DNA from 3 places in the Janthinobacterium sp. 1L-D-8-B-C4 genome. Region 3 is predicted to be linked to each of the others. Evidence: predicted binding sites of a transcription regulator. Region 3 holds the regulator's gene; each other region holds the start of a gene.

What was found. The regulator LexA, encoded in region 3, represses DNA repair genes until DNA is damaged. The targets are predictions, from matches to a motif close to ACTGTATNNNNATACAGT.
Region 1: the regulator LexA is predicted to act here: its motif matches at 7,476-7,493, upstream of AC0Z42_RS06860 (PA0069 family radical SAM protein).
Region 2: the regulator LexA is predicted to act here: its motif matches at 4,074-4,091, upstream of AC0Z42_RS21985 (putative DNA modification/repair radical SAM protein).

What each region holds. Positions count from the first base shown of each region.
Region 1 covers NZ_JBXAVX010000003.1:217,466-227,442, reverse strand. The annotation lists gene AC0Z42_RS06875 (MBL fold metallo-hydrolase) at 1-1, opposite strand, end outside; gene AC0Z42_RS06870 (LysR family transcriptional regulator) at 143-1,033, shown strand; gene AC0Z42_RS06865 (diguanylate cyclase domain-containing protein) at 1,040-6,055, opposite strand; gene AC0Z42_RS06860 (PA0069 family radical SAM protein) at 6,280-7,413, opposite strand; gene AC0Z42_RS06855 (tRNA-uridine aminocarboxypropyltransferase) at 7,537-8,181, opposite strand; gene AC0Z42_RS06850 (methyl-accepting chemotaxis protein) at 8,248-9,909, opposite strand.
Region 2 covers NZ_JBXAVX010000014.1:69,241-79,217, reverse strand. The annotation lists gene AC0Z42_RS22000 (bile acid:sodium symporter family protein) at 1-265, shown strand, start outside; gene AC0Z42_RS21995 (hypothetical protein) at 367-1,146, opposite strand; gene AC0Z42_RS21990 (UdgX family uracil-DNA binding protein) at 1,402-2,829, opposite strand; gene AC0Z42_RS21985 (putative DNA modification/repair radical SAM protein) at 2,826-4,058, opposite strand; gene modA (molybdate ABC transporter substrate-binding protein) at 4,210-4,968, shown strand; gene modB (molybdate ABC transporter permease subunit) at 4,983-5,654, shown strand; gene AC0Z42_RS21970 (sulfate/molybdate ABC transporter ATP-binding protein) at 5,660-6,358, shown strand; gene AC0Z42_RS21965 (TOBE domain-containing protein) at 6,390-7,157, shown strand; gene AC0Z42_RS21960 (HAMP domain-containing sensor histidine kinase) at 7,162-9,977, opposite strand, start outside.
Region 3 covers NZ_JBXAVX010000006.1:312,614-322,590, forward strand. The annotation lists gene AC0Z42_RS13510 (SPOR domain-containing protein) at 1-419, shown strand, start outside; gene AC0Z42_RS13515 (CvpA family protein) at 439-927, shown strand; gene purF (amidophosphoribosyltransferase) at 965-2,488, shown strand; gene AC0Z42_RS13525 (cystathionine gamma-synthase family protein) at 2,597-3,838, shown strand; gene lexA (transcriptional repressor LexA) at 3,905-4,543, opposite strand; gene rpsF (30S ribosomal protein S6) at 4,820-5,209, shown strand; gene priB (primosomal replication protein N) at 5,227-5,526, shown strand; gene rpsR (30S ribosomal protein S18) at 5,553-5,843, shown strand; gene rplI (50S ribosomal protein L9) at 5,871-6,326, shown strand; gene AC0Z42_RS13555 (replicative DNA helicase) at 6,463-7,848, shown strand; gene AC0Z42_RS13560 (DUF47 domain-containing protein) at 7,941-8,567, shown strand; gene AC0Z42_RS13565 (anion permease) at 8,610-9,620, shown strand; gene AC0Z42_RS13570 (hypothetical protein) at 9,668-9,913, opposite strand; gene AC0Z42_RS13575 (hypothetical protein) at 9,966-9,977, opposite strand, start outside.

The DNA.
Region 1 (9,977 bases), on a different contig from region 3:
TGGTGGTTTCCTTTGAACAGTTCAGGCCCGGACAGCGGGCGACAACAGCATGGTAGCCGTGTCGGCCTGTTCGATAAATCGCTTAGAATGCAATGGATTGTTGCTTGAATCGAGCAGATAACATCTTGAAAGGAAGCGCGCCATGGACCGTATCGTTGCCGCGAAAGTGTTCGTCACCATCGCCGAATGCGGCAGCCTGAGCGGCGCCGCCGAACTGCTCGACATGTCGCGCGCGATGGTCACCCGCTATCTGGCGGAGATGGAAACCTGGGCCGGCGCGCGCCTGTTCCACCGCACAACGCGCCGCATCAACCTGACGGCCGCCGGCGACATCACCTTGCTGCGCTGCCAGGAACTGCTGTCGCTGGCCGACAAGATGCCCGGCGTGGGCGACACCGGCGACGAGGAGCCGAGCGGTATCCTGCGCATCGCCTGCTCGCAGTCGCTGGCGCAGGCGACCCTGGCGGCGGCGATCGCCGCCTACCTGAAACAGCACCGGCAGGCGGCGGTCGACCTGCGCATCGACAACCGCGCCGTCAACCTGGTCGAGGAAAGAATCGACCTGGCGATCCGCATTACCAACCAGCTCGACCCCGGCGTAATCGCGCGCCCGCTGGGCATTTGCCACTCGGTGGTGTGCGCCGCGCCCGCCTACCTGCGCGAGCATGGCACGCCACGCCAGGCCGCCGACCTGGCCACCCACGATTGCCTGACGTACACCTATTTCGGCAAGAGCCTGTGGCACTTCGAGCATGCGGGCGCCACCGTCAGCGTGCCGGTCAGCGGCAGCCTGAGCGCGAATGAATCGGTGGTGCTGCTGCAGGCTGCGGTGGAAGGCGCGGGCATTTCGCTGCAACCGGTGTTTTCCGCCGCGCCGCTGATCGCCAGCGGGCAGCTGGTGGCCTTGCTGCCCGCTTACCAGCCCCACTCGATGGGCATCCACGCGATCTATATGTCGCGCGCCCACCCGAGGGCGATCAGCCGCACCATGCTCGCTTTCCTGGCCGAGTGGTTTGCGGCGCACGAGACCTGATGACGCTCAGGTGGGCAGCAGTTCCCGCACCACCACGCAGTTGCGTCCGGCATCCTTGGCGCCATACAGCGCGGCATCGGCCAGGCGCAGCAGCGCGTCGGGATCAAGGGCGCACGGCGCCGGCTGGACCGCGATGCCCACGCTGATCGTCACCTGTCCCGCATCCGCACTGGCATGGACGATGCCGAGCTGCTCGATGGCGCTGCGCAGCGCTTCGCCGATATGCCGCGCCTCCTGCGCATCGGTGTCGGGCAGCACGATCGAAAACTCTTCGCCGCCGTAGCGCGCCGTCAGGTCGCTGGCGCGGCGCATGCGGCCGGCCAGCGCCTGCGCCACGCGGATCAGGCAGGCGTCACCGGCCTGATGCCCGTAGCGGTCGTTGTAGCGCTTGAAGTAATCGACATCGAGCATGATGAGCGACAAAGGCTGGCCGGCGCGCATCGAGCGCGCATGTTCGCTGCGCAGCACGTCGTCGAAATGGCGCCGGTTGGCCAGGCCGGTCAGGCCATCGGTGATCGACAGGGTCGCCAGCTTGCGATTCGCGTCCTCCAGCTGTTCGGTACGTTCGGCAACCCGCCGTTCGAGGCTGTCATGCAGCCTGGCGCTGGCGATCGAGATCATCGCCTGCGCGCCGAGCATGCGCAAAAAGGTGACCCGTTCGTGCGTGAACGAGGCATCGGCCAGCAGGTTCTCGAAGTACAGGATGCCGTCGATCTGGCCGCCGTGCCGGATCGGCAGGCACATCACGGCGCGCGGGCGCTGCCGCACGTAAGGGTCGGCGGCAAAGCGCGACATGCCGGTGACGCTGTCTTCGATCACTTCGATGCCGGTGCGGATCACGTAGCGCAGCAGCGACAGCGGGAACTGCGGGTCGCTGGCGGCATCGAGGTCGAGCTGGCGCGATTGCAGCACGGTGATGGCATCGCCGTCGATCTCGGCCTCGACATGGTAGGCGCCATCGGACAGCAGCAGCAGGCGCGCCACCTGTGCCCCGGCGTTTTCGCAGACGATGGCAATCAGGCGTGTCAGCACGTTGCGCAAGCCAACTTCGTTCGACAGTATGGTGGCCGCTTTCAGCAGCGACACCATGTCGAGCGCGGAGCCGCCATGCACGCGGGCGCCGCCAAGCGCCTGCCCCTGCGCATGGCGGGCCTGCGCCCTCGACAGCGGCACGGCGTGGCGCGCGCGCAGCTGCGCCACCTTGCCCTCGGCGCCCCACTGGCCGTAATGGGCGATGGCGTCGAGCATGAAGACGGCCGCCACGCGCGGCTGCTCCTGCTCCAGCCAGCATTCACCGCACAATTCATTGCCCAGCGCTTGCAGGTTCACCTGACCGGCCAGGCCGGCGGCGTCGATTGCCTGCTGGTAGCCGCGCGTGGCAAGCTGCAGTTCGTTGCGGTAGCGCGCCATCTCGGCCTGCGCCAGCAGATGCCTGGCGATGCTGGTGTCCGATCCTTGTCTGGCCCAGGTGGCAAGACTGTGCAGCAGCGGCTCGATCAGCGCCAGCAGCCCGGCCGCGTCAGGGCGCGCGGGGTCGCGCCGCAAGGCACGCAGCCAGATCAGCGCGGCGTAAAAGCTGGACTCGACCACCTTGGCCTGACCGCGCATGATGCCGATGACGCTACCCAGTTGAGCGGCCAGCGCCTCGCCATCGGCACTGTCGAACAGGTAGGCGTTGCGTATCTTCCCTTGCAAAAAATAGGCGCGGTACAGCTTCGAATCACCATATTGTGCGAGAAAACCGGCCTCGCTGAAACCCGCATCGTCGTAGCTGTCGTGACGCGGCGACAGCCCCATCAGGCACTTGATCGGCGCAACCGCGCCGGCCACGCAGCAATCGGCCATCGCCTGCTGGCCGTTGGCGCGCATCAAGGCCATGTCCTGCTCGATATCGAGCAGCAAATGCGGCAAATGGTCGCCCAGGATCAGCCGCTCGGTGGCGCGCACGGCCGCCACCACGCCGACCTGGACGAAGTCGCCGATTTCCAGCGCCCAGCCCAAGGCTTCTTCATACAGGGCGTCGGAATGGCGCAGCGGCTGTGTCCAGTGGCTGGCCATCGCGGCGAACATCAAGCAGGTCTGGGTACGCGCCTGCAGATTGGTACGGCGCCTGGCCAGCAGCAAGGCCATGGCGCCGAAATCATGGCCGCGCGCCGCATCGCCCTGGTACAGCGCAGTCATCATGGCGTAGCCGACATACGCGATGGCGCTGAAATCGCTGCTGCCACGCTGCATCGACAGCCGTGTCATCGACACCACCATCAGCGCGCTGAGATCCTGTTGCCCGGCGTAGTAGCTGGCCATCCACAGGCCGTGCATCATCTGCATCGCGGCCACGTCGGCCGGCGCCAGCATGTCGCCGGCCGCCAGCAAGGCGTCGGGCGCGTGGGCGCCAGGCAGCTGCCCGATATCAAAATAAATCTCATCGAAGCGCGCCTTCATCTGCGCCACTTCGTGCGGAATCTCCATGCCCAGCAGCGCCAGCGCCTCGCGCTGCACCGCGATGGCTTCCAGCAGGCGGCCCTGCAATTGATACTGGTGCGCCTGGATCGCGATGCGGCGCACCTGCAGCAGCGGCGCCAGGGGCTGCGCGCGCACCAGCTCATGGATCGCTTCGGCGGCATCGAACTGGCCACACAGATAGCTCGCTTCCGCCGCGCCCAGCTGCAGGTCGAGCCACAGAGCCGCAGCGCCGTGCCAGGCGTCGTCTGGCAGCAATTCCAGGCCGGTGCGCATGTGCTCCAGCGTGGCCTGGAAGGCGGCAGAGCGGCGGGCCTTCTCGCCGGCCCGCAGGTTCAGTGCCGCCAGTTGCAAGCGCTCTGCCGCGCCACCGATCAGCGCACGGCCGGCGTTAAGCTGCTCGACGATGTCAAACAGCTTGCCATCGTGCTGTTCTTCGCTGGTGTGCGCCAGCAGCAGACGGCCGAGCAGCAGATGATTGGCGGCGCGCGCCTGCGGATCAAGGGACAGATAAGCTGCCTGCTGCACCCTGTCATGCAGGAACCGGTAAGCGGTGCCGGCATCGCCGGCGCCAGCGAGCGGCTGGACCAGGCCGGCATCGAGCGCCGGCCGCAGCGCTTGCTGCGTGTGCCGTGGCGTGCGCTCCACCACCAGCGCCAGGGTGCCCAGGGTGAAGCGGTTGCCGCTCGATGCGGCCAGTTGCAGCAGTTGCTGCGTCACCTGCGGCAGGCGGCGGATTTTCTCCAGCAGCGCATCGACCACGTTGTCGGTATACCTGGCCTGCTCGATCGCCGGCAGGTCCCAGTCCCAGCAATCACCGGCCGCCCGATAGCGCAGATGGCCATCCTCATGGAGCGCGGCGAGGAACTGCCTGAGGAAAAAAGGATTGCCGGCGGTCTTGCGGTAGCAAATACGAGTCAGCGTGGCGCAGTCGTTCAGCGCCACGCGCACTGTGGCCGAGACCATCTGCGCCACTTGCGGTTCGCTCAAGGCGCACAGCGCCAGCGTGCTCACGCGGGCGCCGCGGCCTGGCAGTTTGCTGCGCAGCGCGGCAAGTGGATGCGCGGCGCCCACTTCGTTGGCACGGTAGGCACCGACGATCAGCAGGCGGCTTTTGTCGCAGGAGACCATCAGCAGTTCGAGCATCCTCAAGGTGGCCGCATCAGCCCATTGCAGGTCATCGAGGAACAGCACCAGCGGCGGCCCTGCGGAGGCGAACACGTCGACGAAGCGGGGGAACAGCCGGTCCAGGCGCAGCTGGGCCTGTGACGGCGTCGCTGCCGGTGACGTGTCGGCCGGGCCGACAATCAGGGCCAGCTGCGGTATCAGTTCGACCATCGCGCCCATGCCGCTGCCGAGGGCAAGCTGCAGTTTGGCGGCCCACTGCCGCAGCGTTTCCGCAGGCTGTCCAAGCAGCTGATGCACCAGCGCCTGGAAAGTCTGGACCAGCGCCGCATACGGCACGTCGCGCTGGAGCTGGTCCAGCTTGCCGGTCAAAAAATAACCGCCACTGGCGATCACCGGTCGGCGCATTTGCTGCACCACCGCTGACTTGCCGATGCCCGAATCGCCCGCCACCAGCAGCATCTCGCACGCGCCCGCAGCGCTGCGCTCCAGCGCCGCCAGCAAGCTGGCAACGGCATCGTCGCGGCCATGCAGGGTCGCTGGCACACGGAAGCGGGCGTCATGAAACGATAATTGGCGCGGCTGCTGCGCCAGTGGCGTGCGGCATGCGGCAAGGTCGCTGCACAGGCCTTGCAGGCTCTGGTAGCGCTGCTCCGGATTTTTTTCCAGCAGGCGCTGGATGATCGGCAGGAGCTGGCCGGGCAGACTGGCCAGCGCCGGGTGTGACCAGTCCGGGCTGCGCGCAAGATGGCAATGCACCAGCTCCATCTCGTCGCTCGCCTCGAACGGCACCTGGCCGGCCAGCAGTTCGTAAAAAGTGACGCCGAGCGCGTAAAAGTCGGCGCGCTGGTCGAGCCGCCGGTTCATGCGCCCGGTCTGTTCCGGCGCCATGTAGCGCAGCGTGCCTTCCAGATGCCGCGCAGTGGCGGCGCCCTGCTGTTCGGACGCCAGTTCGCAGGCCACGCCAAAATCGATCAGCTGCAGCACGCGCGTATCGGCATTCCAGACCAGGTTGGCCGGATTGATGTCCTTGTGGATCATGCCCTGCAGGTGGACCGCTTCGAGCGCCGCGCACAATTGCAGCGCGATGTCGAAGAAATCGTCCAGCGCCAGCGCGCTTTGCGACGGCGCCTGGCGCGCCGCCAGCTGCGCGCGCAGCATCTGGTCAAGCGCCTGGCCGCCCGTGTCTTCCTGGATCATGGTCCAGCGCCCGCCATGCTGCCGCAGCGCCAGCGGCTGCACCACGCCAGGATGGCGGCAGCGGCGCGCGCTGGCATACTCGCGCTTGAAGTTCGCCACCTGCTGAAACGATGGAAACGGCTGATTCGGCACCTTGACGATCAGCGCGGTGCCGTCAAGCGCCCTGGCGCGCCAGACCAGCGAGCGCGGCCCGCTATGGAGCTGTTCGATGATCTCGTGGTCAAAAAGGGCGCTCATGGGCTGGGCTTGCGGTGCGGGATGATGGCGTGAGCACCGGGGGCGCGAAGTTCGTCTATAACGTGATTAAAAGTATTATATCAGCAGGAAGTATTGGTGGTAATCAATCGCCACGGGCCTGTGCGGGGTTGCCGCCGGCGTGGTTATCGCGTGGCGGGAAGCGACGTGGAAACGGCAGTTTTCAGTGATGCATGCAAGGGCCAGGCCGTACTCAAAACACGCACTCAAAACAAATCCAGCTGCCCCGCATTACCCCCCTTGCCCTTGCCCCCCAACGGCGGCACCACCAGCGGACGCCGGAACTGCGTGCTGTCGAGCTGCCTGAAGCGGCCGCCCTTGCCATGCAGGCCCAGGCGGTGCACGGCTTTTTCGAAGCGCTGGCGTATCAGGTCGGCCCATACGCCTTCGCCATGCATGCGGGCGCCAAAACTGCTGTCGTAGTCCTTGCCGCCGCGCATTTCGCGCACGCGGTTCATCACGCGCTGGGCGCGTTCGGGGAAATGCGCTTCCAGCCATTGCTGGAACAGCGGGTTGACTTCCCACGGCAGGCGCAGCACCACGTAATGGGCGTGGATGGCGCCGGCGTCGCGCACCGCTTCCAGCAATTGTTCGATTTCCGGTTCGGTCACGAACGGGATGATGGGGGCGATGCTGACGCCGACCGGAATGCCGGCGTCGGTCAGGGTGCGGATGGTGCGCAGGCGCCGCGCCGGGGCGGCCGCGCGCGGCTCCAGTGTGCGCGAAATGGCCGGGTCCAGCGTGGTAAGGGTGATCGCCACCGAGGCCAGGTGCCGGGCCGCCATCGGCGCCAGCAGGTCGATGTCGCGCTCGATCAGGGACGACTTGGTGATCAGGCCGACCGGATGGTCGCATTCGTGCAGCACTTCCAGCACGCGCCGCGTCAGTTGCCGTTCGCGCTCGCAGGGCTGGTAGGCGTCGGTATTGACGCCCAGCGCAATCGGTTCGGGCACATACGATGCCTTGGCCAGCTCGCGCCGCAGCAGTTCGGGCGCGTTGACCTTGGCGAAGATGCGGCTTTCGAAATCGAGCCCCGGCGACAGGCCCAGGTAGCTGTGCGTGGGGCGCGCGAAGCAGTAGATGCAGCCGTGTTCGCAGCCGCGATACGGATTGAGCGAGACGCCGAACGGCAGGTCGGGCGAGGTGTTGCGCGACAGGATGGTGCGCGCCTGCTCGTCGCTGACCTGGGTTTTCCAAGGCGTAGCGGCCTCCTCGCCTTCTTCGACGGGTGCGCTCCAGCCATCATCGAAGCCCTCGCGCCCATGCACCTCGTAGCGGCCCTGCAGGTTGGAGACGGCGCCGCGCCCCTTGCGCGCCTTGAGCGACTGCGGCGGCAGCATGACCTGGCCGTCAAAGCTGTCGTCGTGCTGCGGGATGATTGCTTTCATGGACGGCTCCATTAACTGTATATACGTACAGTATACTATGCCGCTATCACAGCAAGATCAAGGGCAGCGATGCGTCTATCTCACGCTTTTTGCATCAAATGCCGTGATATAGCTCAACTGTTGCGCGACAAAGCCGTCAAATGCGGCGATCAGCGGCGCAAAACGGGCGGCCTCATCTTCGAGCTGCATCAGCGCGTAGCAAGTCGCTTCCAGGGTCGACAACTGGTCGGGCGCATGTGCCTTGCGGATCAGGTAGTGGGACGGCGGCGTATCGTGCAGCGGCAGGCGCGGCAGCCGCTGCAGGACGGGATTCAGGTACAGCATCTTGCGGCTCTTGCGCCAGGTGGCGTCCAGTACCACCAGCCGCAAGCCGGCCGGCTCCAGCAGCGAAGCGTCCAATGGCGGCGGTGGCGCGATGCCCAGCGAGCGGTCGCCCGGCGTATCGGGATACAACAGGACGTTATGCTTGCCTGCCAGCAGCGCATCGAGTTCCCCGGGAGCAAAAGATTCGCCGGCGACCAGGCGGCTGCCAGGCAGGCTCAGGTGCAGCAGGCGCGCGCTGCCCTTGGCGTTGTGCACTTCCAGCGGATGCTGGAGCAGCAGTATCTCGACCTTGTGCGGCACCGGCCGCACCCACTGGCAAATGCAGCCGGACTGCGCGCGCAGGCAGGTAGCGCAGTGTACGCGTCGGGAAGAAACGGGATCAGTCAGGGAAGTCATGGTGGGGTGCAATTACATCAGGACCGCGATTGTAGCGCCCCACCCTGCTGGCAGTAGTCAAGTCAGTTAAAACTCTTCCCAGTCGCCGGCGGTGGCCGCCACCGCCTTGCGTGGCTTGCCGGCGGCCGCGACGGCAATCGGACGACGCGTTGTCACGGGTGCGGCAGCCGCCGCGCGCGTCACCTGCCTGGCATCGAGCTTGAACAGGCCTACCACGTCGGTCAGGCGCGAGGCCTGTTCCTGCATCGATTCGGCGGCGGCCGCCGCTTCTTCCACCAGCGCCGCGTTTTGCTGGGTCACCTGGTCCATCTGGCCGATGGCCTGGTTGACCTGTTCGATGCCGGCGCGCTGCTCTTCGCTGGCGTCGGTGATCTGGTTCATGATCTGCGTCACATGGCTGATGCTCTGCACGATTTCGTCCATGGTGCGGCCAGCCTTGTCCACCAGTTGCGAACCGGCCTCGACCTTTTGCACGGAGTCGTCGATCAGGCCCTTGATTTCCTTTGCGGCCTGGCTGGAACGCTGCGCCAGGTTGCGCACTTCGCTGGCCACCACGGCAAAGCCCCGGCCCTGCTCGCCTGCGCGCGCCGCTTCGACCGCCGCATTCAGGGCCAGGATATTGGTCTGGAAGGCAATCGCATCGATCACGCTGATGATGTCGACGATCTTGCGCGACGAGTCGTTGATCGAGCCCATGGTGCTGACCACTTCCGACACCACCGCGCCGCCACGGCTGGCGATCTGCGAGGCGTCGATGGCCAGCTGGTTGGCGCTGCGCGCGTTGTCGGCATTGAGTTTCACGGTGGAGGTCAGTTCTTCCATCGACGAGGCCGTCTCTTCGAGCGAGCTGGCCTGCTGTTCGGTGCGCGAGGACAGATCCAGGTTGCCGGCGGCAATTTCGCTCGAGGCGGTGCCGATCGAATCGGTGCTGGCGCGCACCTGGCCGACGATGCTGACCAGCTTGTCGTTCATGTCTTTCAGCGCGTGCATCAGTTGCCCGGTTTCGTCGCTGCTGTCGACCACGATGTCGCTGGTCAGGTCGCCGGTCGACACGGCTTGCGCCACTTCCACGGCGCGCGTGATGGGACGCGTGATCGAGCGCGTGATCCAGTAGGCGCAGGCGATGCCGAGCAGGATGGCGGCCACGCCAAGCGAAGCGAGCAGCAAGCGGCCGTTTTCGTAGCCGGCGCGGATCTCGCCGGCCGTCACGTCGAGCAGTTGCGCTTCGAGTTTCGCCAATTTATCCAACGCCGCCAGATACGTATCGCGCTTGGCGGCCATCTCGCCTTCGTACAAGCGCTTGCCCAGTTCCAGGTCGCCCGCATTCTTGGCCTTGAACACGTTCTTGCGCACTTCCGTATAGGCCTTGCGGGTAGCGAGCACGTCCTGGTACAGCGCTTGTTCCTGCGCGTTCAGCTGACTCTTGCCAATCGCATCCTGGATTTCCGTGGCACGCGCGGACGAGGCCGCCATCTCCTTTTCGAATTGCTTCTGGTGTTCGGGATCGCTGACCTTCCAGGCCGCCGCCGTGCGTGCCGCATTGACTTCGATCACCTTGGCCCATTCACCGATCAGGCGCTCGTTGCGCACCTTGACGTTGACCAGTTCATCGGTCTGCCTGCTGGCATGTTGCATCTGCACGATGCCCACCACGGTCAGTGTGGTGAGCAACGCCAGTACCGCGGCAAAACCTCCACCGAGACGTACGCCGATCTTGAGGTTTTTCATGATGCAGTCCCCTATCTGAAAAGGTCGACGCGTAGTCCGCAGGCGCGGCGCGTTCTGATACTGATTGT
Region 2 (9,977 bases), on a different contig from region 3:
GCTGGTGCTGGGTATTTCCACCTTTGTCAGCCGCCGCCTGGGATTCTCCAAGGAAGACGAAATCGCCATCGTCTTTTGCGGCTCCAAGAAAAGCCTGGCCAGCGGCGTACCGATGGCCAAGGTGCTGTTCTCTACGCGTTCCCTGGGCATGGTGATCCTGCCGCTGATGCTGTTTCACCAGATTCAATTGATGGTGTGCGCGGTGATTGCGCAGCGGTATGCAAGGCGTCGCGAGGTGTTGGAGGTGCCGGTTACGACACGCTGATTGATGTTGGGGACGAGGAAGAGTGCAGCGCGTGTTTGTGTAATTTTTTGTGTAAAAACTGCCGGAATTGGTTCTTCGCCATCCCGGCAGTAGCGCTGTACCTATTTTTTATGGTTGATGGCGCTGATACCTTTAATCGTAAATTTCTTTGAGTATAAAGCAGGCGCCCTGTAGAACGTCGAGGTCGGATTGATCCTGACTGCCGCATGAAGAAGGTCGTGTGCGGCCTGCTCCAAGCCAGCATCAGAGTACGCTGTCGAGGCATTGTTCGAGTATGGTTTTTCTGGATCAATGGTCACGCATGGAACTGATTTATGCCCGCGCTCGTCAAGGTAGGCGATGAATGCATCCTCCGCCATGAACGCCCCGTACATGCGCCAAGCGTACTTTTTTCCCCAGTAATAATCATCGTCCTGCGCATTGTGCGTTACCCGTGTGTCGTTCTTCTCTTTCTCTTCCGCATAAGCTTCCTGAGCATAGTTTTGCGCAACCATATAACTCAGCAGCGGATTTACTTGGTCCGCTTCTGTAATGACGGACGGCTCAACCTGATTAACTCCGCTAGACAATGGCTGAAAGCCGATATTGTAATGTTTCCCGTCTTGCATTTGAGCAACTCCATTCGCCTCAAACTCGTAGACAGTACCAGTATTTTCTGGCGAGAAAGAGTGGCGATACATGCCGCTTGGCAACTTCGTCATGATGTAATTGCGGCAGATCAAATGATAAACTGTGTGCAAACTTGAGGGCTTCATGACTTTCCTAACTCGAAGATGGCGGATATTTTTTTGGAGTTTCTGTACAACATCTGTTGCAATACTTAAACTATGGGCAACTAACAAAAAAACAAGTGCTGCTGCTGAAATACGTTTGAAATACATATTCAGTAGCTTTACCCGAGACGATTCATGAGCATTGAGAGTACACCGCTACGCTATGCCAGATCGAACAAAATACCATGCCATTTTGTGGAAATTACGTCGACCTTCTCCATTAACCAACCGTAATTTGCCCCTTGCCTAACAGTTTTGATAATGCGGTTTGCCCACCAAATTGATCAATGATTTCTTCTGCACTCATTGCTTGCTCCAGAAATTAATATTTTTACTTTATCATCGACAAAAAACAGTTTTTATCTATTCCATGATGAGCTTCAACGCCAGCCGCAGCCCCTCGACAATCACCTGATACGCCTGCCTGCGGCTCTCTTCATCCGGCGCCCGCAGCACATACGACGGGTGATACACGGTCACCACCCAGCGCCCGTCATGCTGCACCGGCGTGCCGATCAGCGGCGTCATGGTGGCCGCGCCATCCTGCAAAATCGATTTCAATGCGGTGCTGCCCAAGGCCACGATCACCTGCGGTTGTACGCTGGCCAGTTCCTGTTCCAGCCAGTCATGGCAGGCGGCGATTTCGCGCTGGGCGGGGGTCTTGTGCAGGCGGCGCTTGCCGCGCGGTTCCCACTTGAAATGCTTGACGGCGTTGGTCAGATAGATGCTGTCGCGCGCGACGCCGGCTTCCTGCATGGCGCACTCGAGCACGGCGCCGGCCGGACCCACAAACGGCAGTCCTGCCAGGTCTTCCTGGTCGCCCGGTTGTTCGCCGACCAGCATGATGGACGCCTGCTTTGGACCCACGCCGGGCACCGCCTGGGTGGCGCTTTTCCATAGCTCGCAGCGGCGGCACTGGTCCAGCGTGGTGGGTAGTTCGCGCGCGGGCTGGGCGCGCTCGGCGGAGATCGGGATCATGGTCGCGCCGCTGCGCTGGCCGACGGTGGCGGTCTGTCCCGTACGCCGTTCGCCGTTGGCCGCTCCACTGACCATGGCCGGCACGATGGCGCCTTCGGGCAGGTTTTTCCAGAAGCGCGACGGGATATGGCTGCGCAGCAGGTCGGCGTTCAGGCGCGCCGGGTTGAAGATGCTGCGGTAGTAGGTCAGCCACAGCGCTTCGCCGGCATCGTCGATATCGGCCGGGCCGCGATCGGCCGGGCCGCGCATCAGGGCCGGGCCGGCGTGCAAGGTTGTGCCGTCCCACAGCATGGTGGCGGTTGGCGTGGCGATCATCCAGCTGATATTGCCCATGCGGCGCGCGAAGTGGCGCGCCACTTGCGGCAGCACGTCGTGCGCGGGCTCGAACCAGGCGACGAAGCGCGGTGCGCCCTGCGTTTCTTCGCGTTCGCGAAAACGCACATACGCATGCATGTCGTGCTCTTCGCGGCGCACGGCCTTGGCCATGCCGTGCAGGCGTGATCCGTCCGCATCGGCCGGCGAGATTACGTCGTGCTGGCCCTGCTGCCAGCGCCAGAGCACCTGATACAGGAAAGCCCAGCGGTCATGGGCGTTGAAGCAGGCGGCGCTTTCCAGCAGTTCCACCAGCGTGCGGGGCAGGCGTAGCGGCGGCGCGCTGGTATCGGTGGCGTCGGCCGTGGCAGAAAACAGGTCGCCGTCGCCTGGCTGCGACTGCCATTGCACGGAAGCCGGCGGTACCCCCAGCGCGATCAGCTCACGCGCGGCCGCGCGCCACTCGTCAAACGACTGCGCCAGGCGCACGACCTGGTTCATGCCGCCTGCAGTTCCGGCCACAAGTTCATCTGCTGCGGCGCTTGCGTCATGGCGCGGCGCAGGTTTTCGGAGGTGGTGCTGTCGCGCGCCGGAAAGTAGTCGGCCGTGATGATGAACGGCGCAATTTTTTTCATGCTGCAACGCAGGCGCGACAGGTCGGCGTAGCGCACTTGCCGCAAGCGTCGCAGGTCGACGATGCGCTGGGCGTTGCGCAGGCCGATGCCGGGCACGCGCGCGATCATGTGCAGCGCGGCGCGGTTCAGGTCCATCGGAAAATGCTCGCGGTGCGCCAGCGCCCACGCCAGCTTCGGGTCGATATCGAGCGCCAGGTTGCCGCCGCTGGCGGGCAGCAGTTCGCTGGCCTGGAAGCCATAGCTGCGCAGCAAAAAGTCAGCTTGATATAAGCGGTGTTCGCGCATCATCGGCGGCGGCGCCAAGGGCACGCTTTTCGGGCTGTCGGGGATCGGGCTGAAGGCCGAGTAGTACACGCGCTTGAGCTTGTAACTGCCGTACAGGGTCTCGGCCGTGTAGAGGATCTGCTGGTCGTCGCTGGCGTCGGCACCGACGATCATCTGCGTGCTTTGCCCGGCCGGCGCAAAACGCGGTGACCTGGGCTCTTCCGCTTTTTCATCGAGCTTGCGGCGGATAGACCCCATCGCCAGCTTGATGGTGTGTACGCTTTTTTCGGGCGCCAGCTTTTGCACGCTGTCCTGCGTCGGCAGTTCGATATTCACGCTGAGGCGGTCGGCATAGCGGCCGGCGGCGGCGATCAGCGCCGGGTCGGCGTCGGGGATGGTTTTAAGGTGGATATAGCCGCGGAACTGGTGCACCTCGCGCAGTTCGCGCGCTACCTGCACCAGCTGCTCCATGGTGTAGTCGGCCGACTGGATGATGCCGGAACTGAGGAACAGGCCGTCGATGTAGTTACGCAGGTAAAAGTCGGCCGTGAGCTTGACCACTTCGGCCACCGTGAAGCGCGCGCGCGGCACGTTCGAGGTGCGGCGGTTGACGCAGTACTGGCAGTCGTACAGGCAGTAATTGGTCAGCAGGATTTTCAGCAGCGACACGCAGCGCCCGTCCGGCGTATAGCTGTGGCAGATGCCCATGCCGGAGGTGGCGCCAAAGCCGTCCTTGCCAATCGAATCGCGCCTGGGCGCACCGCTGCTGGCGCAGGACGCATCGTACTTGGCCGCGTCGGCCAGGATTTCCAGCTTGTCCGTCAATTCCATGGCTTCACCCAATATACTGTTTTTTTATACAGTATATCAGCGAAACCCGGTTTGTGCCTGCTTGATCCGTGCAATGGCAAGACGTTATATATCGGTGTATATTACGCTTCTGTTGATTGCTCAGTTTATTGTTTACTTCAAGGATACAACCATGCGCCTGACCTCTTTCGCCCGCCTGCTGGGCACTGCTTTGCTTGCTACCGCCGCCAGCTCCGCCATGGCCGGGGAAGTGGTCGTGTCGGCCGCCGCCAGCCTGACGAATGCCTTCAAGGATGCGGCGCAAAGCTACGAGGCGCAGTATCCGGGCAGCAAGGTCTCGCTGAACTTCGCCGCCTCGGGCGTGCTGTTGCAGCAGATCGTCAAGGGCGCGCCGGTCGATGTATTTGCTTCGGCCGACCAGGAAACCATGGACGCGGCGCAAAAAGAGGGCCTGGTGCTGCCAAGTGACCGCCATAATTTTGTCGGCAACAGCCTGGTGCTGATCGTGCCGTCCGACAGCAAGCTGGCCATCAGGAATCTCAATGACCTGACGCAGAAAAGCGTGACGCGGGTGGCGATCGCCAACCCGGCCAGCGTGCCGGTGGGCCGTTATGCGGAAGGTGCGTTAAAGAAGGCAAAGCTGTGGGACGGCGTGCAGGCCAAGGCTATCAGTACGCAGAATGTGCGCCAGTCGCTCGACTATGTGGCGCGCGGCGAAGTCGATGCGGGCTTTGTGTATGGCACCGACGCGGCCATCATGAAAGACAAGGTCAAGGTGGTGTTTGAGGTGCCTTTGGCGTCACCGGTGCTGTACCCGATCGCCACCATCAAGGGCAGCAGCAATGCAGCCGAGGCGAAGCGTTTTGTCGGCTATCTGCAGACGGCGCCGTCGCAGGCGATCCTGGCAAAGTACGGTTTCAAGAAGCCATAAGCTGACAGCGCCGCATGGATATCGCCTGGACCGCGCTGGCCCTGTCGCTGAAAGTGGCGGCATGGGCCACGGCGCTCAATCTGCTGCTGGGCATAGGCACCGGCTATCTGCTGGCGCGCGCCCGTTTCCCCGGGCGTGACCTGCTTGACGCGCTGTTGACCTTGCCGATGGTAATGCCGCCGACGGTGCTCGGCTACTATCTGCTGGTGCTGCTGGGGCGGCGCGGCACTCTGGGCGTCTGGCTGCAGGAACACTTCGGCATCAACCTGATCTTTACCTGGCAGGGCGCCGTCATCGCCGCCACCATCGTCGCTTTTCCGCTGGTATTCAAGCCGGCGCGCGCGGCGTTTGAAGCGGTTGACGGCCAGCTGGAACAGGCGGCGCGCGTACTCGGTATTTCAGAGCTCGCGATTTTCTTTCGCGTCACCCTGCCGCTGGCCTGGCGCGGCATCCTGGCCGGCGTGCTGCTCGGTTTCGTGCGCGCGCTGGGCGAATTTGGCGCCACCCTGATGGTGGCCGGCAGCATCCCCGGCAAGACGCAGACCCTGTCGGTAGCCGTGTATGAAGCGGTGCAGGCGGGCCAGGACGACACCGCCAACACGCTGGTGCTGATCACCTCCGTGGTGTGCATCGTGGTGCTGCTGGCCGCCGGCAAGCTGGCGCCCGGTCGCATCGCCCACAGGTAAAACCCATGCAACTCGACCTCGATATCCGCGCCACTTTGCGCTCCGGCAAACGCAGTTTCAAGCTGCATGTGCAATGCACGTCCGCCAGCCAGCGCATCGCCCTGTACGGGCCGTCCGGCGCCGGCAAGAGCATGACCCTGAAAGCGATCGCCGGCCTGTTCACCCCGGACGCCGGCCATATCCGCCTGAACGGGCGCACCCTGTTCGATTCCGCCGCCGGCATCAACCTGGCGCCGCAGCAGCGCAATGTGGCCTATCTGTTCCAGGACTATGCGCTGTTCCCGCACCTGACGGTGCGCCAGAACGTGGGTTTCGGCCTGGCGCGCGGCTGGTTCAATCCGAGGCCGCGCGAAAAACTGGCAAAAGTCGAGCATTGGCTCGATGCATTTCATCTGCAGGAACTGGCGCACCAGTATCCCGACGAGTTGTCCGGAGGCCAGCGCCAAAGGGTGGCGCTGGCAAGGGCACTGGTGGCCGAGCCGGCCGCACTGCTGCTCGACGAACCGTTTGCCGCGCTCGATCCGGCGCTGCGCGTGAGCATGCGGCTGGAACTGAGCCAGTGGCAACAGCAGCTGGGCGTGCCGATGATCCTCATTACGCATGACCCGGAAGATGCGCGCATCCTTGGCGAGCATGTGCTTACCTTGCGCGATGGCCGCATCGACACGGTGGCAGACAACCAACACGAGGTAAAAATTGGATAAGGTGGAAATTGGCCTGCAAGGCTCGGTCTGGATGACGGTGGGAGGCGAAAACCTCGGCGGCGCCGGCAGGGTGGAATTGCTCGCTGCGATCGCCGAATGCGGCTCGATCACGCAGGCGGCCAAACTGGTGAAGATGAGCTACAAGGCGGCCTGGGACGCCATCGATGCGATGAACAATCTTGCCGGTGAACCGCTGGTGGAACGCCTGACGGGTGGCAAGGGCGGCGGCGGCACGCGCCTGACGCAGCGCGGGCGCCAGCTGGTCGACAATTTTCGCATTATCGAGATCGAGCATGCGCGCTACCTGCGCCAGCTGAGCGGCCAGGCCGAAGGCATTGCCGACGACCTGTTACTGATACGGAGAATGGCCATGAAAACCACGGCACGCAATCAATTCCTCGGCAAGGTGGCCGAACTTAAATCCGGCGCGGTCAACGACGAAGTGATCCTGGAATTGCCCGGTGGCCAGCAGATTGTTGCCGTCATCACGCAGGGCAGCAGCGACAGCCTGGGTCTGGCGCCCGGCGTGGAAGCGTTCGCGCTGATCAAGGCCTCGTCGATCATCCTGGTGGCGGATGGCGAAGGCGCGCGCTTCTCGGCGCGCAACCAGCTGGCCGGCAGCGTCACGCGCGTGCAGACGGGCGCCGTCAATACGGAAGTGGTGCTCGATTTGCCAGGTGGCGGCACGATAGCCGCCATCATTACCAATCAAAGCGCCAGCGAAATGGAAATCGCCGTCGGCAGCCAGCTGACGGCGATGTTCAAGGCGTCGAGCGTGATCCTGGGCGTGCCCGCATAAACAATCAATCCTCCAGCCGCGACAGCCAATCCGCCGCCGCCGCCAGCACTTGCTCCAGTTCCAGCACCGTCTGCGCCAGCAGCGCCGGCACTTCGTCGTGGCGGCCTTCGTCGATCGCCTGCTCGGTGGCGAACGAGGCGCGTATCAGGCGCTTGGTGCCCAGCGTACCCACCGAACCGCGCAGGCCGTGCAGGATGCGCGCAACGTCGCTGTGGCGGCCCTCCTGCAAGGCCGCTTCGGCGTCGCGCAACGGTGTCATGCCCTTGTTCAGGGCGTCTTCCACCATGCGCCGCAAGACCGCCCTGCCCTTGGGGTCCTTGCCCATCACGCGCATCAGCGCGGCCATGGAAAACACTTCCTCGTCGAGTGGCGCCGCCGCTACCGCCTGTACTGCGGTGCGCTTGGGCAGGTGGCGGTTGATCACTTCCATCATTTCCTCGACCACCACCGGCTTGGCAATGAAGTCGGTGATGCCGGCCGTCATGCAGCGCTCGCGCTCGGAGGCCAGCACGCCGGCCGTCATGGCGATCACCGGCAGCTGCAAGCGCAGTTCGGTGCGGATGATGTGGGTGGCGCTGAAGCCGTCCATCACCGGCATCTGCATGTCCATCAGCACGATGTCGTAGCGCAAGGACTCCATGCGCAGGCGTTCGACCGCCTGCAGGCCGTCGCCCACCACGTCCAGCGTGGCGCCCATGTGTTCCAGGATGCCGCGCGCCACCGCCTGGTTCAGGTGATTGTCTTCCACCAGCAGGAAATGCACGCCGGCCAGTTCGGTGCCGCTTTGCTGCAGCGCGATATGCTGTTCGCCGTCCTGGGTGGCGTTCAGGGCCTGGTGCAGCGCGTCGAACAGGCTGGAACCGGTGATCGGCTTCATCAGCACCACGTCGGCCTCGGCCGCGCTGGAGATTTCTTCCAGGTGATTGCGGGCAAACGCGTTGACCATCACCACGATGGGCTGGCGCTGGCCGGTGGCCGCCTCGCGTATCGCCTTGGCCGTGGCCAGGCCGTCCATGACGGGCATGTGCCAGTCGGCCAGCACCACGTCATATGGCTGCCGGCTGGCCAGGCGTTCGCGGTACAGCTCGATGGCGGCAAAGCCGGAGTCGACTTCATCGGCGGCCCAGCCCCATGCTTCGATCAGTTTCACGATCAGTTCGCGCGTGGTGCGGTTGTCGTCGGCCACCAGCAGGCGCAACTGGCCCAGGGCCGGTTTGCGGCGCTCTTCGTTTGGCTGCGCCAGTGCTTCGAACGGCACGCTGAACCAGAAGCGGCTGCCCTTGCCTTCGCTGCTGGCCACGGCGATATCGCCGCCCATCATGTGGATCAGATGCTTGCTGATGGCCAGGCCCAGGCCAGTGCCGCCGAAGCGGCGCGTGATGCTCTGGTCGCCCTGCGAAAAGGCGGTAAACAATTGTTCCTGCTGCTGCGGCGTCATGCCGATGCCGGTGTCGCGTACTTCAAAGCGCAGCCAGGCCTGGCCGGGCGTTTGCTCGGCCAGGCTGACGGCCACCACTACTTCGCCGCTGGCGGTAAATTTGATGGCATTGCCGGCCAGGTTGACGAGGATCTGCTGCAGGCGCTGGGCGTCGCCCACCAGGCGGCGCGGCACGTCGGGCTCGACCGCGATCGCCAGTTCCAGTTCCTTTTCGCCGGCATTCATGGTCATGGTGGTGGCCAGCGTGTTCATCACTTCATCGAGATCGAATTCGACCGGCGACAAATCCATGCGGCGCGCCTCGATCTTGGAAAAATCAAGCACGTCGTTGAGGATGCCCAGCAGCGACTGGCCGGCCACGCGCACCATGGTCAGGTATTTGCGCTGCTCGGTATTGAGTTTGGTGTTACCGAGCAAATACACCATGCCCAGCACGGCGTTCAGCGGCGTGCGGATTTCATGGCTCATGTTGGCGACAAAGTCGCTCTTCGCGCGGTTGGCCGCTTCGGCGCGGTCGCGCTCGTCTTCGAGTTCGGTCGCGCGTGCTTCCACTTCCTGCTGCAATCGGTCGCGCTCGCTCATCAGGCCGTTGAAGGCCGCCGTCAGTTCGCCGATCTCGTCGCGCTGCTCGACCGGCAGCGGCGTGAAGCGCTGGCCGCTGCTGCGCAGCGCCAGCAGGGTGTCTCGCAGGCGCACCAGCGGCGACAGCAGGCGCACCGTGACCCAGCCCAGCACCAGCGCCGCCAGCAGCGAGGCGCAGGCGCTCCACAGGATCAGCCGGTACAGCACGCCGTCAAACGGCTCGAAGGCGTCATCGACCGGCAGCGAGGCAGCCAGCAGCCAGTTGACCGATTTCAGGTGCTTGAAGCTGTTGACGGCTTTCACGCCGCGGCTGTTGGTGCTGACCATGCTGCCTTCGCCGCCACGCGCGATCAGCGCGCTGGTGGCGGGGTTGGCATTGTCGGCGCGCGGCTGCAGCAGCTTGGCCGGATCGGGATGCAGCACGTACAGCGGCACCTTGCCCTGCGTCAGGATGAAGTAATAGCCATTCTTGCCCACCTTGGCCGTGCGCAGGTCGCCCAGCAGGTTGTCCTTGTACAGGCGCAGCACGCCGATCACGATGCCGGCCACCTCGCCATTGGCGCCGATCACCGGCGCCACCATCTGCACGATGGGCAGGCCGCTGGACTTGCCCAGCATCGGTTCGGTAATCATGGGCTGGCGCGTGCGCATGACGGTGCGGAAGTAGTCGCGGTCAGCCACTTCGACACCGCTGCGTCCCGGCACTTCGGGCACGTCGCTGACCACTTTGCCATGCGCATCGAGCACCAGCACGTCGTCGAACAGGGCCAGCATGGCGCGCTGCTCATGGTACTGGCGCA
Region 3 (9,977 bases):
AGGTCGAGCCCAAGCCTGAACCGAAACATGAAGTCAAGCCGGAGCCGAAGCCTGAACCGAAACCGGTCAAGGTGGAAAAATCGAATGACGATGCGGCGCGCGCGATGGCCATCCTGGAAGGTAAACCTGCGGCCAAAGCGGAAGCCAAGCCGGTTGCCAAAATGGAGGAAAAATCGTCCGATAACGATGGCGGCCGCTTCGTTGTGCAGGTCGCCGCGCTGGCAACGCAGGACAAGGTCGATGAACTGCAGGCGAAGTTGCGCGACGCGGGCATCAATTCCTATACGCAAAAAGTGTCCAGCGCCGGTGGCCAGCGCATCCGCGTGCGCGTGGGGCCGTTCGGCAGCCGCGACGAGGCGGAAAAGACGCGCGCCAAATTGCAAAAGCTGGGCCTGGGCGGCAGCCTGGTGCCAGCATGATGCCAGTGGGCCAGGCGGCGTGACGATTTTCGATTATCTGGTGTTGTTCGTGCTGGCCACTTCGGTGCTGATCAGCATGATGCGCGGCCTGATCAAGGAAATCCTGTCGCTGGTGAGCTGGGTGGTGGCGTTTGTCGCAGCCAACGCCTACGGCGCGACCCTGGCGAAATTCCTGCCGGCCGTGATTCCTGGCGAGGCCGTGCGCCTGCTGCTGGCCTTCGTGATTCTGTTTATCGGCGTACGCATCCTGATGGGCTTGCTTGGCATGACGATCGATGCGCTGGTCAAGGTAACCGGGCTGAGCCTGGCCGACCGGATGCTGGGCAGCCTGTTCGGCGCGGCGCGGGGGCTTGTAATTGTGCTGACCACCGTCATCTTGTGCGGCATGACCTCGATTCCGCAACAGCCGTTCTGGAAGAACGCCTTGCTCAGTCCGTTTGCGGAGCAGGGTGCGCGCATCATCAAGCCTTATCTGCCTGCCGCCTACGCGCAGCATGTGAAATTTTGATCTTTTTAAATCAGTAGCACAGTTACAGGAGCACACCATGTGTGGCATCGTCGGCGTCGTTTCCCATCAACCTGTCAATCAATTGCTCTATGATGCGTTGTTGCTCTTGCAACATCGTGGTCAGGACGCGGCAGGGATTGCGACCAATCACAGCAGTATGTTTTCCATGCACAAGGCCAATGGCCTGGTGCGCGACGTCTTCCGTACGCGTAACATGCGTTCGCTGCAAGGCAATTCCGGCATCGGCCACTGCCGCTACCCTACCGCCGGTTCGTCGAGCGAAGAAGAAGCGCAACCGTTTTACGTGAATGCGCCGTTCGGCATTACCCTCGCGCACAATGGCAACCTGACCAACTGGGAACAGCTGAAACAGGAGATGTTCAAGAACGACCGCCGCCACATCAATACCGATTCCGACTCGGAAGTGCTGCTGAACGTGCTGGCCCATGAAATCCATCAGGCCACCAGCGGCCTGGTGCTCGATCCTGAGGCGATCTTCAAGGCCGTGACCGTGCTGAACCGCCGCGTCAAGGGTGGTTATGCGGCCGTCGCGCAGATCGCCGGCGTGGGCTTGCTGGCCTTCCGCGATCCGCACGGCATCCGTCCTTTGTGCCTGGGCATCAACGAAAGCGAGCAGGGCACCGAATACCTGATCGCCTCCGAATCGGTGGCACTGGAAGGCATGGGCTTCCGTTTCGTGCGCGATATCGCGCCGGGCGAAGCGGTCTTCATCGATGCTGACAAAAAACTGCACAGCCAGCAATGCGCCGACAACGCCAGCCTGAACCCATGCGTGTTCGAATTCGTCTACCTGGCGCGTCCCGATTCCGTCATTGACGGTGCCTCGGTGTACGCCACGCGCCTGAAAATGGGCGAATACCTGGCCGAAAAGATCCGCCGCGAACTGCCCGAAGGCGGCATCGACGTGGTCATGCCGATTCCCGACTCGTCGCGTCCGGCCGCCATCCAGCTGGCCCTGGCGCTGAACATCGAGTACCGCGAAGGCTTCATCAAGAACCGCTATATCGGCCGTACGTTCATCATGCCGGGCCAGGCGGCGCGCAAGAAGTCGGTGCGCCAGAAGCTCAACGCGATTCCGTCCGAATTCAAGGACAAGGTCGTACTGCTGGTCGACGACTCCATCGTGCGCGGCACCACCAGCCGCGAAATCGTGCAGATGGCGCGCGAAGCCGGCGCCCGCAAGGTGATCTTCGCTTCGGCCGCACCACCGGTGATCTACCCGAACGTCTACGGCATCGACATGCCGACGCGCGATGAGCTGATCGCCTATGGCCGCACCACCGAAGAAGTGTGCCGCGAAATCACCGCCGATTACCTGGTCTACCAGGATATCGACGACCTGAAGCAGGCGATTGCCGACGTCAACCCGGCCCTGACCAACTTCGAAGCGTCGTGCTTTGACGGCGTCTACGTGACCGGCGACGTCTCGCAGGACTACCTGGACCGCCTGGAATATGCGCGCCACAATCCGAAGGCGGCAGCGCCCGAAGACACGCCGCGTTCCCAGCTGAACCTGAACCTGGCGACTACCGAAGCATAAGTAACCTGCCCGGCCTGCGCCGGGCTTTTTTTGGGGTCAGACCTTCAGGTCTGACCCCGGCATTTGCCTTGGGGTTGCGCGGCAAATCGAATATCCGGAATTTCATCGATGACCACCAAAAAAACCTACGGCTTTACCACCACCATCCTGCATAACGACCGCCGCAAGGGCATCGAGCACGGCTCGCTGCACAAGCCCGTGCATACTTCGGTTGCTTTCGGCTACAGTGACGCGCGCCAGCTGGCGTCCGTGTTCCAGGGCAAGGAGCCGGGCTTTCGCTACGGCCGCCAGGGCAACCCGACCGTCTCCGCACTGGAAGACAAGGTCAACCAGATGGAAGACGGTGTGGCCACCTTGTGCTTTGCCACCGGCATGGGTGCCATCGGTGCCGTTGTGCAATCCTTGCTGCGCGCCGGCGACCATGTGGTGTCGTCGGCCTTTTTGTTCGGCAATACCAACAGCCTGTGGCAGACGGTGACGGGGCAGGGCATCGGCGTGTCATTCGTCGACGCCACCGAAGTGGCTAACGTGGCCGCCGCCATCACGCCGCAAACGCGCATCGTGTTCGTTGAAACCATCGCCAACCCGCGTACGCAGATCGCCGACCTGGCAAAGATTGGCGAGCTGTGCCGCGAGAAAGGCATCCTGTATATCGTCGACAACACCATGACCACGCCCTACCTGTTCCGCCCGAAAGCGGTGGGCGCCGGCCTGGTGATCAATGCGCTGACCAAGTCGATCGGCGGCCACGGCAATGCGCTTGGGGGCAGCCTGACCGATACCGGTGTGTTCGACTGGACGCAGTACCCGAATATTTTCGAGAACTACAAAAAGGCGGCGCCGAAACAATGGGGCATTGCGCAGATCCGCGCCAAGGCCTTGCGCGACTTCGGTGCCTCGCTGGGGCCGGAAGCGGCGCATCATATTGCCGTGGGCGCCGAAACCATGGCCTTGCGCATGGACCGCACCTGCTCGAACGCGCTGGCGCTCGCTACCATGCTGCAAGCCGATCCGCGCGTGGCGGCCGTGCATTACCCGGGCCTGGCGTCGCACCCGCAGCACGCGCTGGCGTCCGAGTTGTTCCGCAGCTACGGTTCGCTGTTCAGTTTTGAATTGAAAGACGGCATCGACTGCTTCGATTTCCTCAATCGCCTGAACCTGGCGATACCGGCCAGCAACCTGGGCGACACGCGCACCCTGGTGATACCGGTCGCCCATACGATCTTCTACGAGATGGGTGCAGAACGCCGCGCCAGCATGGGCATTGCCGAGTCGCTGATCCGCGTTTCCGTCGGTATCGAGGATGAAGCCGACCTGCTCGATGATTTCAAGAGCGCGCTGGACGCGTAAACGCCTTCGGCAATAAAAAGGGCCGCAACAGCATTGCTGTGGCGGCCCTTTTTCACGTGCAGCAGTTTAATGCCAGCTGCGCATCAGGCCGACTGCCAGGCCTTCCAGGGCAAACTCGTCTTCCGGCGTCACGGTAATGACCTTGAAGTCGGGGTTTTCCGGGAACAGTTCGATCAGGGTGCCGGTTTTCTTGTAGCGCTTGACGGTGACTTCATCGCCGATGCGGGCTACGACGATCTGGCCGTTCTTGGCACTGTCGACTTTTTTTACGGCCAGCAGGTCGCCGTCCATGATGCCGGCGTCGCGCATCGACCAGCCGCGCACTTTCAGCAAAAAGTCGGGCTTGGCCGAAAACAGGGCCGGATCGACGTTGTAGCTCGCTTCCAGGTTTTCCTGCGCCAGGATGGGCGAACCGGCGGCCACGCGGCCGATCAGCGGCAGCGACATCAGCAGCGCGGCAGGCACCTTCGGCAGCGCCGGCTCGGCAAGCGAGGCGCCGATCAGGCGGATGCCGCGCGAGGTGCCCGGCGAAATCTCGATGGCGCCCTTGCGGGCCAGGGCCTGCAAATGCTCTTCGGCTGCATTGGCCGATTTGAAACCCAATTCATTGGCGATTTCGGCGCGGGTCGGAGGAAAACCCGTGTTTTCAATCGCGTCCTTGATCAGGTTCAGGATTTGTTCTTGTCGTGCTGTCAGCTTGATCATGGATGGTGGGTGCATAGTGAAATGCTGTCTATATGAACAGTCTGTATTTTTGTACAGTATCGCCGACTATGCAAGCGACTTTCGGCATTTTCGGCCGATTTCGATGGAAAAAGTCGCGCGCGAAGCAAAAATGCTGCGCTGGCGGGCGTTGCAGGCGCTGCATGGCAAGCAATGGTTGAACGGATTGCAAAAGGCGGTTATAATCTTCGGCTGACCTTCCCACACCCGTCTTGACGCCGGGGTGGGCGATTATCAATCCGACCTGAAGGAGTTTGCATGCGTCATTATGAAATAGTCTTTATCGTCCATCCGGACCAGAGCGAGCAAGTGCCCGCGATGATCGAACGCTACAAAGCCAGCGTAACCACCCGCGGCGGTTCGGTTCACCGCGTGGAAGATTGGGGCCGCCGTCAAATGGCTTACTCGATCCAGAAACTGCCTAAAGCACACTACATCTGCCTGAACATCGAATGCGACAACGAGACCCTGGTCGAGTTGGAAACAGCATTCAAATTCAATGATGCCGTGTTGCGTCACCTGACCGTTAAAATGAAGAAAGCTGAAACAGCTCCTTCGCCGATGATGAAATCGGTACAACGCGAAGATGCGGCCAAAAGCCACCGCACCGAAGCACCAGCAGCCGCTCCAGCCGCAGCAGCAGCCTGATTGACCAGGATCGTGCGCTGAACCAGTTACAAGTTACCGCCATCATTGCCGAGCGCGAAATATTGCGCTATACCCCGGCAGGGTTGCCGATCGTGAATGCAGTATTGCAGCACAGTTCGCAGCAGATGGAAGCCGGTATCGCCCGTTTGACCGAGTTTGAACTTGCCGCGCTTGCCGCTGGCGAAATCTCAGGCCGGTTCAGTCAGGCAAGCTTGGGCGGGGTGTATCAGTTCACGGGTTTCCTGGCCAGGAAAAGCCGCAACAGCAAGAGTTTGGTGTTTCACATCATTGATTTTAGTGCAGTCAGTTCTGACTAGCGCAATTTTAGATACAGGAGCCTAGAATGGCATTCGGTAAAAAGTTCGACAAAAACAAGCTCAAGCTTAAAGAAAAACGCAAACAGCAAAACCCACTGTTCAAACGCAAGAAGTTCTGCCGCTTCACCGCAGCACACGTTGAACAAGTTGACTACAAAGACGTTGACACGCTGAAAGACTTCGTCCAAGAAAACGGCAAGATCATGCCAGCACGCCTGACCGGTACCAAAGCGCACTACCAGCGCCAAGTTGACACCGCAATCAAGCGCGCTCGCTTCCTCGCGCTGCTGCCATACACCGATTTGCACCACGCTTAATCGGTCAGATATTCCTGGAGAAGAACTATGCAAATCATTCTGTTAGAAAAAGTTGTTAACGTCGGTAACCTCGGCGAAGTCGTCAAAGTCAAAGACGGTTACGCACGTAACTTCCTGATCCCGCAACGCCTGGCCCGTCGTGCTACCGCTACGGCGATCGCCGAATTCGAAGTCAAGCGCGCTGAACTGGAAAAAGCTGCTGCCGCCAAACTGGCTGCATCGCAAGCCCAGGGCGAAAAACTGAGCGGCCTGACCGTTCAAGTTGCTCAAAAAGCTGGCGTCGATGGCCGTCTGTTCGGTTCTGTCACCAACTTCGACATCGCTGAAGCGCTGACCAAGCAAGGTTTCGCTGTTGAAAAAGCACAAGTACGCATGCCTACCGGCCCGCTGAAAGTTGTTGGCGAGCACAACGTTTCGGTTGCCCTGCACACCGACGTGGTAGTGGAAGTGGTGATCGCTGTGGTACCAGACGCAAACGCGTAAATCGTTTGCAGGCCTCGGCCTGCAGCATTGCCGCAATTGGAAAAGCCGGGTTCGCCCGGCTTTTTTGTGGCCTTTTTTTCCGTCATTTTCAGCCCTTTATTTTTGCCCGCACGCCGAAGCGGGTATAATTCGCGCCATGAACGCCCCCTCAGATCCACAACTGGATTCCCTCCGCATACCGCCGCATTCGATCGAAGCAGAACAGTCCGTCATTGGTGGTCTGCTGCGCGATAATGCCGCGTATGACCGCATTGCCGATTTCATGCATGCGGATGATTTCTATCGCTATGACCATCGCATCATCTTCGAGCAAATCGTCAAGATGGTGAACGCCTCGAAGCCGGCCGATGTCATTACTGTTTTTGAAACCCTGACCCAGCTCGGCAAGGCCGAGGATGTGGGCGGACTCGCTTACCTGAACGCGATGGCGCAAAACACGCCGTCGGCAGCCAATATCCGCCGTTACGCCGAGATCGTGCGCGACCGCGGCGTGCTGCGCAAGTTGATCACCGTGGCCGACGATATCTCGGGCACTGCGTTCAGCCCGCAAGGCAAGGAAGTCAAGCAGATGCTTGACGAAGCCGAATCGAAGATCTTTGCGATTGCCGAAGAAGGCGCGCGCGGCGCGCAGGGCTGGACCGCGATCCAGCCCTTGCTGACGCAAGTGGTCGAGCGCATCGACGAGCTCTACAGCCGTGACAACCAGAGTGAAATCACCGGCGTGCCGACCGGTTTTATCGACCTCGACCGCATGACCTCCGGCCTGCAGCCGGGCGACCTGGTGATCGTCGCCGGCCGCCCGTCGATGGGCAAGACCGCGTTTTCCGTCAATATCGGCGAGAACGTGGCGATCGACAGCGGCTTGCCGGTGGCGGTGTTCTCGATGGAGATGGGCGGCGCCCAGCTGGCCATGCGTATGCTGGGCTCGGTCGGGCAGCTCGACCAGCACCGCCTGCGCACCGGCCGCCTGAACGACGAAGACTGGCCGCGCCTCACCAACGCGATCCAGAAGATGAACGACGCCCAGTTGTACATCGACGAAACGCCGGCGCTGAACTCGATCGAGTTGCGCGCGCGTTCGCGCCGCCTGTCGCGCCAGTGCGGCAAGCTCGGCCTGATCATCGTCGACTATTTGCAGCTGATGTCGGCCAATTCCCCCGGCGACAACCGTGCCACCGAGATTTCCGAGATTTCACGTGGCCTGAAAGGCTTGGCGAAAGAACTCGGTTGCCCGGTGATTGCGCTGTCCCAGCTGAACCGCTCGCTGGAACAACGTCCCAACAAGCGTCCGGTGATGTCGGACTTGCGCGAATCGGGCGCTATCGAGCAGGATGCCGACGTGATCCTGTTCATTTACCGCGACGAGGTGTACAACCCCGACTCGCCCGACAAGGGCACGGCCGAGATCATTATCGGCAAACAGCGTAACGGGCCAATCGGCAGCATCCGCCTCACTTTCATGGGGCAGTACACCAAATTTGGCAATTACAGTGGTGGCCTGGCGCTTTACCAAGGCGACTAACACAGCAGCACTGGCATTCCATCGGCCGCCCCCACTCACCGGGGCGGCTTTCTGTAGTAAATAACACGACTCAATGCTTAACGGAGAATGACATGTTTGGACGCTTGATGCCCACTGAGGGCAAGTTTTTTGAATTGTTTAACCAGCACGCGGAACTGTGCGTCAAGGGCGCAAAAGAGATGCTCGGCCTGATGACCAATTTCGACGACCTGGAAAACCGCGTGCATGCCATCGAGAGCATCGAGAAACAGGCCGACAAGGTAACCTACGCTACGGTTGAAATGCTGCACAAGACCTTCATCACGCCGATCGATCGCGATGACATCCATCAACTGATCACGCGCCAGGACGACATCCTCGACCTGCTGGAAGACGCGGCCCAGACCGTTTCCCTGTACGACCTGAAAGCTGTTACGCCGGAAGCCAAGCGCCTGGCCGAACTGGTGCTGGCCTGTACCGAGAAGGTGCGCGACGCCGTCGCCCTGCTGCACAATATGGACAACTCGCGCAAGATCGTCGCCATCTGCGAAGAGATCGACCGCCTGGAGTCGGACGCCGACCACGTGATGCGCGCCGCCATGTCCAAATTGTTCCGCGACGAACCGGACGTGCGCAACCTGATCAAGATGAAAGCGATCTACGAGCTTCTGGAAACCGTGACCGACCGTTGCGAAGATGTGTCCAATATTATCGAAGGCATCATCGTCGAAAACGCGTAAGCGTTGGGCCTGTCCTGAACCAGAATCGAAAAGAACATACCAATGACCATACAAATCAGCATTTACGTGCTAGGCCTGTTGATCGCCCTGGCACTGCTGTTTGACTTCATGAACGGCTTCCACGATGCCGCCAACGCGATCGCCACGGTGGTCTCGACGGGCGTATTGAAACCGCAGACCGCGGTTGCCATGGCTGCCACCTTCAATTTTGTCGCCATTTTCGTGTTTCACCAGCTGACCGTGGCCGCCACGGTGGGCAAGGGCACCATTGACCCGACAGTTATCGACCAGTACGTGATCTTTGGCGCGCTGATGGGCGCCATCTTCTGGAACCTGTTTACGTGGTACTACGGGATTCCTTCGTCGTCCTCGCACGCGCTGATCGGCGGCCTGGTCGGCGCGGCTGTCGCCAAGTCCGGCACCGGCGCGCTGGTTGCCGCCGGCCTGTGGAAAACCGTCGCCTTTATCGTGATCGCCCCGGTGCTGGGCTTTGTGTTCGGCTCGATCATGATGCTGATCGTGTCGTGGATTTTCGTGCGTTCCACACCGCGCAAGGTCGACAAATGGTTCCGCCGTTTGCAACTGGCCTCGGCCGCTGCCTACAGCCTGGGCCACGGCGGCAATGACGCGCAAAAAACCATCGGCATTATCTGGATGCTCTTGATCGCCGCCGGTCACTCCAACGCGGCGGACGCGATGCCGCCACTGTGGGTGATCATCTCGTGCTACACGGCGATCAGCTTCGGCACCCTGTTCGGTGGCTGGCGCATCGTCAAGACCATGGGCCAGAAGATCACCAAATTGAAACCGGTGGGCGGCTTCTGCGCCGAAACCGGTGGCGCCATCACCCTGTTCGTGTCGACCGCGCTGGGCATCCCGGTGTCGACCACGCACACCATCACCGGCGCCATCGTCGGCGTCGGTTCGGCGCAGAAAATGTCGGCCGTGCGCTGGGGCGTGGCGGGCAATATCGTCTGGGCCTGGATCTTCACGATTCCTGCTTCGGCTTTTGTTGCCGCAGTGGCCTGGTGGATCGGCCACCATATCATGTGATGAAGTACCGTCGCGTTTGAAAAGGGAGCCGTGCAGGCTCCCTTTTTTCATGGCTCGCTCTTTGCCTGTTTTGCCTGCCGGCGCGCATACCCGATGCACAGCAGCACCATCAACACCAGGAACACGAACGGCGAGGCACCCATTACGGCAAACGTGGCGCCATAGCCGCAAGCGCCTTCCGAGGCGCTGCCGAACCAGGAGCAGGGCATCAGTTCGAGCGCCATAAAGGCGAGCAGGGCGGTCGCCAGCGCAGAGAGCAGTGCCAGGCCGGCAATCGTCAGCAGGTTTTTCATGGGGAAGTGTCAAATGAAACAGGCGCCGCGGCGCCTGTCTGGTGGTCGGGAATTACTGGCCGCG